Regions from separate parts of the Reinekea sp. genome, predicted to be linked through region 1. Evidence: predicted binding sites of a transcription regulator. Region 1 holds the regulator's gene; the other holds the start of a gene.
The links. The regulator LexA, encoded in region 1, represses DNA repair genes until DNA is damaged. The targets are predictions, from matches to a motif close to TACTGTNTANNTANACAGTA.

Region 1 (8,468 bases):
TGTGAACCCTGCACCCAGGCAACTCTGCCCAATCAGCACGAACGGGAAGGTCGATGGTGGTGGGAAGAAGCCACACAAAAAGAGTGTGGCTTACATGCCGAGAAGGCTCAATAGGTTGGTAACGGGGTGTTTTTAAACAACTCGTCGAGATCATGACGACTGCTGCATCGCATCGCCTGCTCGATTACGGTCTTGGTCAAATGAGGGGCAAAGCGTTCGATAAAACGGAACTGGAAACCGCGTAGAAAGGTGCCCTTGCGCATGCCAATTTTGGTAATACTGGCCTCAAACAGATGACTGGCGTCGATGCTAACCAAATCTCGATCGGTTTCGGGGTCGATGGCCATATGCGCCAAAATTCCAACCCCCAGACCGAGTCGGACGTAAGTCTTGATCACGTCGGCATCGGTTGCGGTAAAGACCACCTTAGGTTTTAAATCACGCTGTAAAAAGGCATCGTCCAACTTGGACCGACCGGTAAAACCGAAAACATAGGTTACCAACGGGTAATTGGCGACATCTTCCAGTGAAATGGTGTTTTTTTGCGCCAGCGGATGATCCTTGGGAACCACTATTGAGCGGTTCCAACGATAACAGGGCATCATGACCAAATCGGTAAAATGGTCCATACCCTCGGTGGCAATTGCCATATCAACGGTGCCATCGGCGGCCATTTCGGCGATCTGTGTCGGATTACCCTGATGCATATGAAAGGACACTTCCGGGTAGTCGTGAATGAACCCTTCGATAACATTCGGCAAGGCATATCGGGCTTGAGTATGGGTTGTCGCCAGGCTAAGACTGCCCTTCTTGTCGTTACTGTATTCTTGGGCAATCTGCTTGATCGAATCGACCTTACCCAGAATCTCGCCAGCCACCTTGAGTACAGCCTCGCCCGCCGGAGTGATACGAGTTAGATGTTTGCCAGAGCGGGCGAAGATTTCAATACCCAGCTCATCTTCCAAGAGACGGATTTGCTTACTGATGCCCGGTTGCGAGGTATAGAGTACCTGAGCCGTGGCACTGACATTAAGATCGTGGTGGGCTACTTCCCAAATATACTTTAGCTGCTGAAGTTTCATTGATGCAATCCTTGTATGGCAATGTTTTTATGTCAATAAAGCTGGCTGTTGAAGTATAAATTGATCACTGAACATCCAGATGACACATTAAACTTCTCAGTGGTTACGGGGATAGTAACCAACCTACTGTCTAACCTGCAAATTAGTTATATAAATATCATTAACTATTCTTTTTAGAAGTAGCAAATAACAGTTAGATTGACTGACACATTCAATTTATGCCTTTTTTATACATATGGAAATCCTTTTTTTAGTCCTTACAGGTGGTCTTATTGGCCTGATAGTTGGCATCACCGGCGTCGGGGGTGGCGCACTCATGACACCTGCCCTACTCCTTTTTGGTTTTCCGGCTCACATCGCGATCGGCACTGATCTCTGGTTTGCCGCCCTGACCAAGACCGGCGGCCTAATCAGCCACCACAGGCAGGGCCACGTTAATTGGACCATCGTGCGCAATCTCGCGCTGGGCAGCTTGCCCGCAGCCGTTGTGACCGGCATTCTTTTGTCCGCCTGGTCGGACTCGCCCGAAAACTACGCCCCGCTGCTGAAAAGTGCGCTCGGCTTTATGCTAATTTTGACATCCATTGCGCTCTTGTTTCGGACCCGAATTTCAGCCCTTTACGGCCGTCGACAAAACACCCAGGCAGATGCCTCTGGTGGTTCATGGCGGTTGATTGGCGTTGGTATTATCTTGGGAGCCTTTGTCACGCTCAGCTCGGTGGGCGCAGGCGCGATCGGCACGGCCGTGCTTATGATTATGTTCCCCTACTTGGTGCCTAAGAACATAGTCGGTACCGATATTGCCCATGCCGTACCCCTGACCTTTATTGCCGGCCTGGTTCACTTGCGCTTGGGCAATGTCGACTTTGTCCTGCTAGCCTGTTTGTTGGCCGGCTCACTGCCGGCCATCTATGTCGGCAGTGCATTGTCGAGTCGCATCCCGGGTCAACTAATGCATCCGATACTGGCCAGTCTACTGATGCTACTCGGCCTCAAGTATGCGTTGTTTTAGGCCTGTGACCGGCCCAGTCCAGTGAGGCGCTAGAAAAAACTTTTTCGCTTTATACCCTTAATTCGGTAATCCTCGATTTTCCGATTCACCGCCGAAACCTCACAGCGAATGTAGGCCGGTTCGCGCTCCACGCCTCTGATCACCAGATCGGCAAAGATGGTAAAGGTCTTCTCGGCGATGTTAAAACGTGAGGATTGCTGATCAAAGGTCGCTTGCAACATGTCCACGCCGTAGTCTTCTCGGGCCTGAGCAATACATATTTGAAGTGCTTGCGGCTGCGTGAGATTGATATCGACTTGTGGCTTGACCGCTTGGTTATTCTTCATATAGTTGTAGGTTAGGATGGTCGCACCCAATACCACAATGGTAACCATAGCAGCGGGAAGGAAGATGCGATTTATGCGATCTTCTTTGTTCATAACATATGTCTCCTGTAAATAAAGATGTACGGGTTGTAATTATTTATGTACTCGCCTATGATCGTTATATCTTCAGCAACCGCTACGATAAGACAATGACAATAAATAAGATAGAAAACCTGAACATTGCTAGCCAAGAAATACTGATTACCCCGGCTCAGCTGAAACAAGATGTTCCCGTGACCGAAACGGCGAACCTAACCATAGCGCAGGGTCGAAACGCGGTTCGTAATATCTTAGACCGCACCGATCCGCGTTTAATCGTGGTCATCGGCCCCTGTTCGATCCATGATACGAAGGCCGCCATCGACTATGCCAAGCGTTTAAAGGCAATCAGCGATGAAGTGCAGGACACCCTGTTGCTGGTAATGCGGGTTTATTTTGAAAAGCCTCGCACCACGACCGGCTGGAAAGGCCTGGTTAACGACCCCTATCTGAATGACAGTTTTAAAATTGCCGACGGCCTGCATATCGGTCGCCAGCTGTTATTGGACATCGCTGAAATTGGCCTACCCACGGCAACCGAAGCGCTGGATCCTATTTCCCCCCAATACTTACAAGATCTAATCAGCTGGTCGGCCATTGGTGCCCGTACCACGGAGAGTCAGACGCATCGCGAAATGGCGAGCGGCTTGTCGTCTGCCGTTGGCTTTAAAAATGGCACCGATGGCGGGCTCGATGTGGCCATCAATGCATTAAAAAGTGTTTCCTCGCCGCATAACTTCCTTGGCATTAACCATCAGGGTCAGGTATCGATTATCACCACCAAAGGCAATGGCTACGGCCATGTCGTCTTGCGCGGCGGTGATGGCAAGCCCAATTACGATTCAGTATCGGTCGCGGTCTGTGAAGGCCAATTGAGCAAGTCGGGTATCGTGCCCAATATCATGGTCGACTGCTCTCACGCCAATTCCAATAAGGACCACAATCTGCAAATGCTGGTGGCCGACAATGTCGCCAATCAGATCGTTGAAGGCAACCAATCGATCATCGGCGTGATGATTGAAAGTAATTTGGTGGCCGGCAATCAAAAAATCCCAGCCGATCTTGCCGATTTAACCTACGGTCAATCGGTCACCGATGCGTGCATTTCGTGGGATGCGACCGAGCAGTTGCTGCGTTCGATGCGCGATAAGGTCAAGCCAATGTTGAATAAACGCCCTTCCTAACCGGGCGCAGTTGAAGGATACTGGTTTCGCTATTGTGAAACCTTTATCCGACTCCTGAATTCCACCAACTTCGGCAAAAAAATTTATGGTTTTTTCCTTCTTTCTGATCTTCACCGGCGCCGCGGTGCTCGCAACCCTTGCGCTCTATACCCGGCAGCCCTTGTTGATTGCTTACATCTTGCTCGGGGTCCTAATTGGACCCTTTGGCTTTTCGGTGGTCGAAGACACCCAATTGCTGACGGATATTTCCGAGATCGGCATCATTTTTCTGTTGTTCTTGCTTGGCCTGGACATGCAACTGTCTAATCTTATGACCACCTTAAGAAAAAGCCTAGTGGTCGGCATTGCCAGTTGTGTGACCTTTGCGGTGACCGGATTTGCGGTGACCCGGTTGTTAGGCTTTGAGGTGGGCGAGGCTATTATTATCGGGCTCTGCCTGATGTTTTCCAGCACCATTATCGGTATTAAGCTGCTCCCTACGACGGTTTTGCATCATCGCCACTCCGGCGAGCTGATGGTTGGCATTCTATTGATACAGGATTTTATCGCCATCTTGGTGCTGTTGGCCATCGAAAGCTTTGGTCAAGAGACAGTTAATACCTGGACCCTAATCAAACCCTTGGTTATGTTACCGATCTTGATTCTGGGCACACTGGGCGCGGTCAAGTACACCATATTGCCGCTCTTGAGTCGCTTCGACCGATTCCACGAATATATCTTCTTGCTGGCCATTGGCTGGTGTTTGGGGGTTGGAGAATTTGCGCACCTGATCGGCCTGTCCTATGAAATAGGCGCCTTTATCGCTGGGGTTAGCTTGGCCAGCAGTCCGATTTCTCAATACATTGCCTTGAATCTCAAGCCCCTGCGCGATTTCTTTCTGATCCTGTTTTTCTTTACCTTGGGTGCTCAACTTAATCTCCAAGTATTGTCGACAGTGATGATCCCGATGGCGATCTTGACCGTGCTGGTCTTGGTAGGCAAACCGATTGTGTTCCATTCTTTGCTGTTACGGCTCAGCGAAACCAATCACCTGGCCTGGGATATAGGTTATCGACTGGGCCAGATATCGGAATTTTCACTGCTGGTGACCTTTTTGGCACAAGGTTCCGGTTTGCTCTCCGAAAAGGCCGCGGTATTGGTTCAGTCCACAGCCATAGCAACCTTCGCCCTGTCCAGCTATATCATCGTATTCAATTTCCAGAACCCGATCGCGGTCTCAGACCGACTTCGACGAGACTAGCTTATAGATCTCATCATGGACCTCTGACGGCTTAATCCGGTGGATCCGAGCCTGCTTACCGGCATGCCGACGGGCCACCGTCTCGGCGCTACTTTGGGTGCACAGCCAGATGATATTACCCGCCAACTGCTGAAGGGTCTGAAGTTGCTGGCGGGTATTCTTATGCCGAAAGCGCGCGAACAGCCCCTGCCGGCTGAGCTGGCCTTTGAATAGACTGACCGGTTCCTGTTCCGACCCGGTGCCGCTAATCCAGTGTCGACCAATCAACTTTGACTGCTTGAGCCATTTTAAACCGGGAATCCAATAACGTCTCAGCCCGCGCACTGAGCCGGCATCGATTAGGATGTAACGTTTGATATTGCGCAAGCCCGCCAGACCCAGTAACACCATTTGCGAGCCAAGGCCGCGTGCCACCAGAGTAAGGGGTTGACCGCTCTTCTCCTCAATAAAGGCGGTCACCGACGATAGATCGAGGGCCGCCATCTCTTCGATGTGATTTAATTGTGGCTGTTTATTTTTTTTAGACGAGCCGTGCGCGCGCCAATCCATCAGCCAGACCGAAACGCCCTGGGCCAGCAGTTTGGCAATCACTGGCTTACACGGTCCGTCAGTCCACTGCCAATGACTTTCGAACACATCGTGGACAAACAAGACCTGATCCCCGTCTGGGTTTCGGTTGGCGTGTAAATGAATCAACGCAATTTCAACCGAGTTGTCTTTGCTCTTATTCGGCTTCAATGAATAAGAGTCTTCGAAATGATCTGCTCGGACTTCTGCGGAGATAAGTTCCACTGGAAATAATTGACTGCTACTTTTCAAACGATTTATCCCTTTACAGCCGACCTTGACTGTATATAATCACATGTACTGTACATAATAACAGGCGCTAGGTTATGGAAAAACTCACGGCAAGGCAACAGCAAGTTCTCGATGTCATCAAAGATCACATTGATGATACGGGATACCCACCCACAAGGGCAGAAATCGCCAAGACTCTTGGCTTTAAATCGCCCAATGCCGCCGAAGAACATATTAAGGCACTGGCGCGCAAAGGTTATATCGAAATTGTTCATGGCGCCAGTCGTGGTATCCGCTTACCCGCGTCTGAGACCGGGTTGCCGGTTGTTGGCATGGTTGCCGCAGGCTCCCCAATACTGGCCGAAGAGCAAATTTCCGAATATTTTGACCTGCCCAAGGGTCTGTTTCACCCTAAAGCCGATTTTATGCTGCAGGTTCAGGGCCTCAGCATGAAGGACATCGGCATACTCGAAGATGACCTGATTGCGGTCCATAAGACCGACCGGGTACGCAACGGCGATATAGTCGTGGCGCGCGTGGGCGACGATGTTACCGTTAAGCGTTATGAGAAAAAAGGTAATCTCGTTACCCTATATCCTGAAAATGCCGACTTTAAGCCGATAGTGGTGAATGTGACGGAACAGGACTTTGCCATCGAAGGTCTTTATGTCGGCGTTATTCGTCGTTCAATTCACTAAAAAGTGGCCCAAACGGCTGATCGTCAGCCGTTCTAGCGTATTAGTCGGGTGTCGGCCAATCGATTACCGACGCGGATTTTTTGGCGATCAACTGCAACATGTCCTGATGCGCACTTATCTCTTCTGCCGTTGGGACAATTTTAACAAGGTCGCCCTGCACCGTTGCTAAAGCAGATAAGTCTAATGCATTGGCGGCTGCCGGCACTGGATCGGAATCATCCAAGAGCAAGTCAGTTTGACCACCAGTCAGCATCAGGTACACATCGGACAGTATCTCTGAATCGAGAATTGCGCCGTGCAATGTGCGGTGGGAATTGTCGATGCCATAGCGTTTACAGAGCGCATCGAGTGACACTCTCGAGCCTGGATGTTTTTCTCGCGCCAGCTTTAACGTATCTAATACCCCACAGACTGACTCCAAGGCCTTAAAGGTCGTGCCCTGCTTATTGGCCAACAACTGATATTCGGCATTGAGAAACCCCATGTCGAAGGCCGCATTGTGGATAATCAGTTCAGCGCCGTCGAGCCACTGCCACAATTCATCGGCAATCTGGGTGAATTTGGGTGCATCTTTGACCTGCTCATTGGTGATGCCGTGAATAGCGACAACCTCTTCGGGGATATCGCGTTCAGGATTGAGAAAATAATGCAGTTGCCGCCCGGTCAAGCGTCGGTCGATCATCTCCAAACAACCGATTTCTACGATTCGATCGCCTTTCTTGGGGTTCAATCCCGTTGTTTCTGTATCTAATACGACCTGTCTCATGATTTCCCCATCTTATCCATAGCGTGATTGGCCAGGCGGTCGGCCAATTCATTCATCGGGTCACCCGAATGCCCCTTAACCCAATGCCAGGATACTCGATATCGACCCATTAACTGGTCGAGTTCCTGCCACAGGTCCTTATTTTTAACCGGTTGCTTGCTGGCGGTCTGCCAGCCATTCTTCTTCCAGCCCCGAATCCACTGGGTAATACCCTGCTTCACATATTGCGAATCGGTGTACAGACGGACCGCGACATCTCTATTAAGGAACTTTAGGCCCTCAATCGCCGCTAATAACTCCATACGATTATTGGTTGTTAGCGCTTCGGAGCCGTTTAATTCCTTGCGATGTTCACCCCACAATAACACGGCGCCCCAGCCACCGGGACCGGGATTACCACGACAGCCACCGTCGGTGTAAATCGTCACCGGCGTGCTCATCGGGGCTGCTCCCGGATGGTGCTGTTGGCGGTAACCGACGAATCCATAAAACTGCGCCGCTGACGTTTGGGACTGGTGTGAATTTTGCCAAATACCTGTTTATAGCCGACCAGGAGGTACACAGCCCCGGTGAAGGGCAGCAGTTTGCGTTGGACATGTTCGCCTAGGGCAAGATTTTTAAGCCAAGCCGGGCGATTCATGGGCGGTAAAAACAGGTGCTTTTCCTGTCTTTCTAGCTCGAAGTTGAGCAGTTGCATCCAATCGGCTACCCGACCGCTGCGAAGAAACCTGGAATTCCAAACGCCATAACCGGACGGTCGGCTTTGAATCATCGATCGTAACCCCCATAAGCTAAGCGGGTTAAACCCCAATACAATCAGCAAACCGCCCGGTTTGAGCGCCAAAGCGCCCTCCCTCACCGCTTGGTAGGGGTTTTCACATAAATCCAGTGTGTGATGCATCAACAGCATATCCAAGCTTTCCGGCTCGAACGGGAGGTCTTCGGGTTTGGCACACACCACGGGACAATGGGCTCGATTTTCCAATTGCGAGACAATAATGCCCGACCCAAACAAGCGCTGCTCAAACAGGATTTCATGAAAGCCGCTGTCCAGCTGAACCATCGACGCGCCAAAACGCCCCGAGATAGCCCGAGAGATCAGGCCTCGCTCAGCCTCTATTAACTCTTGCCCCAAGGCCCCTTGGTACCACTGCGACAAAATTAATTCCTGATATCGGGTATCATTTGGACCGTGGCGATAGACTTGTTTAAACCCTTGCCCTAGTCTTTTTACCAATATAAACACCTTGATACTATTTTAAATGCCCGATTCGGGTCGAATTC
Region 2 (8,468 bases), on a different contig from region 1:
GTGCCGCCGGTTGCTGGGTAAAACCACCACCTTGTGGCGCCTGATTGTAATTGCCACCGGAACCCTGCTGCCCGCCGCCCTGACCGCCACCGCCGCCACCGATAAACTGCATATCGTTGGCGATGATGTCGGTTGAGTAACGGTCTTGGCCGCTCTGGTCCTGCCATTTACGCGTTTGCACTCGGCCCTCGATGTAAACCTGAGAACCCTTCTTCAAATACTGCGCCGCATTTTCAGCCATCCGACCAAACAACACGATGCGGTGCCATTCGGTGAGATCTGGGCGATTGCCCTGCTCATCCGCACGGCCCAACTCATTGGTGGCAACGTTCAAATTCACCACTTGGGTGCCATTGGCCGTTGAACGGGCTTCTGGGTCCTGACCCAAACGACCGAGAATAATAACCCTGTTTACTGTACCTTTAGCCATAACAATTCCTATTTACCGTGGTTCTAATTCATAAACTATCTATTAGTTAAGCCGCAAATTCAAGCCCCTGGGCATTTCACTGCAGAGGGGCCTAGGCCGTCTTAGCGTCTGCTTTGATGACCGGCTTAACGACCGTTAAGAGTACAATCCAAATTAATTGTGCGCCGATGCCCAGCGCGACAATTAGGCCGATGTTTTGATCGACAAATAATAGCCCACCCGCGATACCACCCAGCGCCGCACCGAGAAACTGCGCGGTAGCAAACACGCCCATGGCGGTACCTCGCCGGCTCGGATCCACCTTACGACTCAAGAGCGACGGTAAGGTGGCCTCGATGAAATTGAAGCCAACAAAAAACAACAACAGCGACATTGCCGTCGCCGCGCCGCTGGGCACAAGGCCTATGGCCAACAGCGCGACAAATATAAAACTGGCGGCAAAGCGCAAGTAGCGGATATGGGCGCTGCGTTTTTCCGCGGCCATCATCATCGGCGCCATGCCGAGAAAGGCCAAAATCATCACCGGGGCATAGATGCTGCCCAGTTCTGCTGCGACAAAACCGCGCGCAACCAGTATCACCGGTAAGGCGACAAACAGGGCCGTCATGGTCATATGCAAGAAGAAGATCCCCAAACTGAGAATCAATACATTGCTATCGGCGAAGACCGTCTTAACCAGGTCGCCGCGCACCTGACGCTCCGGATGCTGTTGAAGCGGCGGCACCGGCGGCAGTAGGTAGACCACCAGCAGACCCAGCAGAGCCAAGCAGGCGGTAAACCAGAACAGGCCGTTAAGACCGGCCAACTTTGCAATCCAAGGCCCTAACATCACTGCCAAGACAAAAGAGCCACCGATCACTGCACCGATTACCGCCATCGCCTTGGACCGTTCGGTCTCCCGGGTATAGTCGGCTAGCAGGGCCAAAACCACACTGGAAATAGCGCCGGAGCCCTGCAGAGCTCGACCGACAACCAGGCCGATAACGTTATCAGACAAGGCTGCGATCACGCTGCCCAGGCAAAACACCAGTAAGCCAATAAGGATCATCGGCTTACGACCGAAGCGGTCCGAAGCCGCGCCAAAGGGAATCTGCAACACCGCCTGAGTAATGCCATAGATGCCCAAAGCCAGACCGAGGTTGGCGCTATTTGCACCCTCCAGATCCAAGCCATAAAGCGACAGCACCGGCAACACCATAAACAGGCCGAGCATTCGGGTCGCGTAAAGCATCGCCAGACCAATTAGGGCCCTGCGTTCCAGATTATTCAGTGACATAGACCGTTAAATCTTATGGCTGGAAAAACGCGAATTCTAACAGATGCGCGCCCCCTTGCCCTAGTAAAGAAAAAGACTAAAAAAAACGTTGCAAACTGTACATCCGAACAGCAGACTGGGATCGTTTTTTTGGTCCTGCTCAGATCCAGTGTCGGCCAGGACCCGATCACCTCGATAACCGTCCTGCGGCCTAGCCCCATTGCGGCCAGGCCAGAGTTAACGGGCAACACAACCCCACGCCGGGCTGGATTTTTTAACCAATTTATGCTTTCTTTGAGCTTTTGCTTTTGCCAACATTGAGGATTACATGGACATAATTTCCGTCCAAGGGGCTCGTACCCATAACCTAAAAAACATCTCTATCGATATCCCGCGTGACAAACTGGTGGTTATTACCGGTCTGTCGGGCTCTGGTAAATCCTCCTTGGCGTTCGATACTCTCTATGCGGAAGGCCAGCGACGCTATGTCGAGTCGTTGTCGACTTATGCGCGACAGTTTCTATCGATGATGGAAAAACCCGATGTCGATCACATCGAGGGCTTGTCACCGGCAATTTCCATTGAGCAAAAGACCACGAGCCACAATCCGCGCTCAACGGTCGGCACGACCACCGAAATCTACGACTATCTCAGACTCTTATTTGCCCGAGTCGGCGAACCGCGCTGCCCACAGCACGGCGAACCGCTGGAAGCCCAAACCGTCAGCCAAATGGTTGACCAGGTGTTGGCCTTGCCGGCCGGCAGCAAGCTGATGATGCTCGCCCCGCTGATCCGTGATCGTAAGGGCGAGCACCTGCATATTTTTAACGAATTGAAGGCCCAGGGCTTTGTGCGCGTGCGGGTTGACGGCACGATCATGGATCTGGATGAGGTGCCGGCGCTGGACAAGCGCAAGAAGCATTCAATCGAAACCGTGGTCGACCGCTTCAAGGTGCGAGATGACCTGCAGCTGCGTCTGGCGGAATCGTTTGAGACCTGCCTGACCCTATCCGGTGGCATCGCCCAAGTTGCCTGGATGGACGGTGATGGCGAGACGCTGTTATTTTCCAATAAATTTGCCTGTCCGGTCTGCGGTTATTCCATTACCGAACTGGAACCGCGCATGTTTTCTTTCAATAACCCGGCCGGGGCTTGTGAGGAATGCGACGGACTCGGGCTGAAACAATATTTTGATCGCGCGAAAGTGGTTCGGGACACCAGCCTGACCCTCGCTGAAGGCGCGGTATCCGGCTGGGACCGGCGCTCGGTGTACTACTATAGCCAGCTCACGTCCTTGGCGAGTCATTTTAAGGTCGATATCGAAAAGCCGTTCGACAGCTTACCGAAAAAATTCCAGAAGACGGTTTTGGAAGGCAGCGGCGATGTCGAAATTGACTTCAATTATGTCAACAGCCGGGGCGCCATCTACAACCGCAAGCACACCTTTGAAGGCATTATCCCCAATATGGATCGGCGCTACCGCGAGACCGACAGCGGTTCGGTGCGCGAGGAGCTGGGCAAGTTTTTGGCCGAGCAACATTGCCCAAGCTGCAACGGCAGTCGACTCAAAGAAAGCGCGCGCAACGTCTTTATTGACGGCGTAACGCTGCCGGAAATCACCCATATGTCGATCTCCGATGCGGTGCTCTACTATAAAAAGCTTCAGTTGACCGGCAATCGGGCGCAAATCTCCGAAAAAATCATGCGCGAAATCGTTCAACGGCTCACCTTTTTAGAGAACGTCGGACTCGACTACCTTACCCTCAACCGCAGCGCCGACACCCTGTCCGGTGGAGAAACCCAACGCATTCGCTTGGCCAGCCAAATTGGTGCTGGCCTGGTCGGGGTGATGTATATTCTTGACGAACCCTCGATCGGTCTGCATCAGCGCGATAACGATCGCTTACTAAAAACTCTGACCGATCTGCGCGATATGGGCAACTCGGTGATTGTCGTTGAACACGATGAAGACGCCATCAAGATGGCCGATTGGGTCCTCGATATCGGCCCGGGCGCGGGCGTACATGGGGGTGAAATCATCGCCTATGGCACGCCGGAACAGGTTATGAAGAATAAAAACTCACTCACCGGGCAATACTTGAGCGGCAAAAAACGTATCGAAATACCGACCGAGCGCGCGGTAAACGATCCCACCCGGCAGTTGACCGTGCGCGGCGCGACCGGCAACAATCTGCAAAACGTCGATTTGCATATCCCGGTTGGCCTCTTTACCTGCATTACCGGTGTATCCGGTTCGGGCAAGTCCACGCTGATCAACCAGACGCTCTATCCACTGGCTGCTACCGCGCTGAACAATGCCACCACCCTGACGGCCGCACCCTATAAAGCGATCGAAGGCTTGGATTACTATGACAAGGTGGTCGATATAGACCAGAGCCCGATCGGACGCACGCCGCGTTCCAATCCGGCGACCTATACCGGTATTTTCACCGCCATCCGAGATCTCTTCTCCGGCACCCAAGAGGCTCGATCGCGCGGCTATGCACCGGGCCGATTCAGCTTTAACGTTAAGGGAGGGCGCTGTGAGGCCTGCCAGGGCGACGGCCTGATCAAGGTCGAAATGCATTTCCTAGCGGACATCTATGTGCCTTGCGATATTTGCACCGGCAAGCGCTACAACCGTGAAACACTGGAGATTCGATATAAATCGAAAAATATCCACCAAGTCTTGGATATGACCATCGAGGATGCCTTGCTCTTTTTCGAGGCCATCCCAGCTCTTTACCGCAAATTGCAAACCCTGACCGATGTCGGTCTGTCTTACGTCAAGCTGGGCCAAAGCGCGACCACCCTCTCGGGCGGCGAGGCCCAACGCGTTAAGTTGGCGCGCGAACTGTCCAAGCGCGATACCGGCAGCACCCTCTATATTCTCGATGAGCCGACCACCGGTCTGCACTTTCAGGATATTAAGCAACTCTTAGAGGTGTTGCATCGGTTACGCGACAACGGCAATACGGTCGTGGTGATCGAGCATAATCTGGATGTGGTGAAAACCGCCGATTGGGTGATCGATTTGGGTCCTGAAGGCGGCGTGCGCGGCGGTAAGATTGTCGCCAGTGGCACGCCAGAGCAGCTGGCTGTCGATAAGGGCTCGGTCACCGGTAGCTATCTTAAGATTCAATTGGATCGACCTTAGCTAGGCTGGCTGGGCTGCCCCCAAGGGTGGCCTAACCGGTTCACTGCCTGTCCCCTTTATCCTGCTCAGTAGAGCAGGGTAAAGAGTTTGCGCTGGTATTGAGCCGCTAGAGGGTCGCCCTTGCCCAGGCTTTGCAGTAAATCCAACATGGTTTTACGAGCACCCCCGTCGTGAAACTGCTTATCCTTTTGCAACACCTCCAACACCGCCTGCAAGGCATCTTCGACCCGCTCATGCTGGCTATACTGCAGGGCCAAGCTGTATTTCAATTCAAGATTATCCGCATCGGCGGCTAAGGCCTGTTGTAACGCGACGATTTCCGGGCTGTCGGCGGCCTGCAACATCAGATCGAGGCGGGCCTCCAGCGCGACCCAGTATGGGCTTAGGCGTTGTTCCAAGGTCGCCTTAACCAAGACCGTCTGGGCCTCTTTGACGCGTTTTAACTGCAGATAACAATCCGCCATCAGCAAGCCAATATTAAAATCCTCATCACTCAAACTATAGGCGCTATAGGCCAGGGTCAGTGCCTCGTCGAACCGTCCTGCCTGCAACAAAGCTTGAGCTTGTTCGACATCAACCTGCCATGGCGCGGGCAAATGAGTAAGTAAGCGCTCACGAATGACGCGCTCCGATTCACCGCCCATAAAGCCATCGATCGGCTGTCCGTCTTTCACAAAGACCACCGCGGGCAAACTGCGCACACCAAACTGAGCCACCAGCGCCTGCTGTTCGTCGGTGTTGACCTTGCCGAGCAGAAATTGACCGGCGTATTCAAGCGCCAGTTTTTCCAGAATAGGGCTTAGAGCCTTAGAGGGCTCGCTCCATTGGGCCCAAAAATCGAGCACGACCAGCTGCTGTTGCGACTGCTCGACCATAATATGCTGAAAATTATCGGCGGTTACAGCGACAATAGTATTTGTTGTATTCATAGCGACCTCAGGTTTTCACACGCTTTTAATATTGGGGTGAATATAAGGGCCAAATAGACGAGGAACAAGACCTAGGAGCCTTAGAAATCGCCAAGACCGATAAAAAGCCTGATGTCACGGCTTGGCAATGACAAGACCGCGGAGCCTAAGTACCCTGCGCACCGTGGCGATTGAATTAAAACGGTTTTCGACAACCCCTAAGCTGGTGCATCGATTGGCTCACCGGTAAACTAGGTCGTTATTCACTTACACAACCGGAGTTAACCATGAAGCGCGGCGTCATCCTAGCCCTCGCCGTAACCGTGACAGTCGTACTGGCTGGTACCGGCATATTCTGGATCCAATCCCCGGGCTCGGTGGAGTCGAATCCCTCCAATATTGACGTCAGCGCCAGTGAAGCACGAATTTTTAAAACCCTGACTCTGAACAACGGTCTGTCTGTTGTCCTGGTGTCCGATCCCAGTAGCGACAAGGCCGCCGCGGCCCTAAATGTTTTCTCCGGCTCGTGGGCCAATCCTTCCGACATTCCCGGCCTGGCGCATTTTTTGGAACACATGCTGTTTCTCGGGACCGAGAAGTTTCCCGAAGTCGATGGCTATCAAACCTTTATTGAACAGAACGGCGGCAGCGATAACGCCTACACGAGCAACACCAATACCCTCTATCACTTCGACATCAATGGCTTGCAACTGGAGCCCGCGCTCGATCGTTTCGCGCAATTTTTTATTGCACCACTGTTCGATGCGGGCTTTACCGAGCGTGAGCGCAATGCCGTCAATTCCGAGTTCACCGCCTCGTTACAGAATGACGAACGTCGGATTGAAGATGTCATGCGCGAACTAACCGACGCCGGTCATCCGGCATCGCGCTTGGCTATTGGCAACCTGTCTACTCTGACATCGCCGGAGATGACCACTCGATTACGCACCTTCTATCGGCAGCATTATGTCGCGGCCAATATGGCCTTAGCCATATATGGCCCCCAAGATATCAACACCTTGGAGTCTTGGGCCATAGACTACTTTGCCGGTGTTCGGGCCCAGCAAGCGCCAAAGCTCAACTACGATGTGCCGCTGTTTGATCCAGTGCAACTGCCTCTATTGGTCACGATCGAGCCACGCCGCGAGATGCGACGTCTGGAACTGCGCTTTCCCATCCCCGGCACGGCTGGGCAGTTGGCGAGCAAACCCAACCAATACGTCGGCCACCTACTCGGCCATGAATCCACCGGTTCGCTCTTGTCGGTTCTGAAAGCTAAGGGCTGGGCGGAAAACCTGTCCGCCAGCAGCGGCGGTATAACTCATGCCAACACCACCTTTGATGTCCAGATCGACCTCACCCCGGACGGCCTAGCCAATTGGCAAGCGGTCACCGAGCTGCTATTCAGCCATATCGAATTGATTCGTCAGGCCGGGATTCAAGAGTGGATTTTTGACGAGCAGAAAAACATCAATGAGCTGGCCTTTCAATTCGCGGAAAAGGTTGGGCCCAGTTCGACTGCGGTGGCTCTGGCCGAGAATCAGCGTTATTATCCGGCGGCCCAGGTGCTCTCGGGTCCCTACCGGTTGGCGGACTTTACGCCAGCGGCGATTGAACAGGTCTTATCGGCCCTAATACCCGACAATGCTCTGGTCATTCTGGTCCGGCCGGACGCCAAAACCCTGGTTAAGAGTCAATATTACCAGACGCCCTATCGCAGCGAACAATTGGCCGGTGCCACCGTTGCCCGATGGCGCACACCGAATCAAGCGCCTGGCTTGGCCTTACCGAATGCTAACCCCTTTGTACCGACCCAGTTCAATGTCCAACCGGCACAAAAGGTCGCCTCTGCACTGTACCGCAGTACACCCCAAATCCTGTTGCAGGACAGCGGTAAAACCCTGTGGTTTGAACAAGATGATGCCTTTTACACGCCCAAGGTCGACATTCACCTGTTGCTGGAAACCAACTACGCCAACGTATCGGCCAGCCAGGCGATGGCCACGGCGCTGTATCTCGATCTGGTCAACGACGCGCTCAATGAGGTTCGCTATGAGGCTGGCCTGGCTGGATCCGGTTATGGCATAGCCTTAGTGGATAATGGCATCCAAGTTCGGCTCTATGGCTATCAGGACAAGTTACACCTATTGCTCGACACCCTTATTCTGGAACTAACCGAGCACCGCATCAGTCCAGAGCGTTTTGCCATCAAAAAAGAGGAAACCCTGCGGGCGCTGCGCAATCGCTCGGAAGATCCGGTGATCAGTCAGATGATCCGCCAACTAAATGAATGGCTCACGGCTAACAGTTTCTCAGTCGCTGAGCAATCGGCAGCTGCGCAGACCTTGACCCCAGATAGTCTGCTGATTGCGCGCAATGAGTGGCTAGCGAGCAGTCGATTGGAACTGTTGGTGCACGGCAATATCCTCGCCGATCAGGCCAAGGTTCTGGCTCAGCGCATCGACAGAATCATCCCCCAGGGCGGCACTCAAGCGGCCGGACGGGCCATCGCCAAGCTGCCGGCGCGCGATTTTTTGGCCCGGGTCAATATTGATCACGCCGATTCAGCCATGCTGGAACTGTATCAGGGCGACAACAGCAGTCTGCGTGAGCGCGCACTCTATGCGCTGTTAGCGGAAACCATGAGCGCGCCCTACTTTGCCGATCTGCGTACCCGCGAACAGCTGGGTTATATAGTCTTAGCACGGGCCTATCCGA

Region 2: a site for LexA is predicted at 1,800-1,819, ahead of uvrA (excinuclease ABC subunit UvrA). Genes of this name have one in related genera too.

The regions. Positions count from the first base shown of each region.
Region 1 covers NZ_CEYAVF010000004.1:100,932-109,399, reverse strand. Annotated here, with positions in the region: gene AC4FIC_RS03115 (phosphoadenylyl-sulfate reductase) at 1-114, shown strand, start outside; gene cysB (HTH-type transcriptional regulator CysB) at 108-1,082, opposite strand; gene AC4FIC_RS03105 (sulfite exporter TauE/SafE family protein) at 1,318-2,094, shown strand; gene AC4FIC_RS03100 (hypothetical protein) at 2,124-2,513, opposite strand; gene AC4FIC_RS03095 (3-deoxy-7-phosphoheptulonate synthase) at 2,609-3,682, shown strand; gene AC4FIC_RS03090 (cation:proton antiporter domain-containing protein) at 3,768-4,922, shown strand; gene AC4FIC_RS03085 (alpha/beta hydrolase) at 4,899-5,741, opposite strand; gene lexA (transcriptional repressor LexA) at 5,816-6,418, shown strand; gene dnaQ (DNA polymerase III subunit epsilon) at 6,459-7,184, opposite strand; gene rnhA (ribonuclease HI) at 7,181-7,624, opposite strand; gene AC4FIC_RS03065 (class I SAM-dependent methyltransferase) at 7,621-8,421, opposite strand.
Region 2 covers NZ_CEYAVF010000041.1:176-8,643, forward strand. Annotated here, with positions in the region: partial or broken gene AC4FIC_RS13755 (single-stranded DNA-binding protein) at 1-430, opposite strand, end outside; gene AC4FIC_RS13760 (MFS transporter) at 522-1,706, opposite strand; gene uvrA (excinuclease ABC subunit UvrA) at 2,014-4,842, shown strand; gene AC4FIC_RS13770 (tetratricopeptide repeat protein) at 4,908-5,771, opposite strand; gene AC4FIC_RS13775 (insulinase family protein) at 6,038-8,468, shown strand, end outside.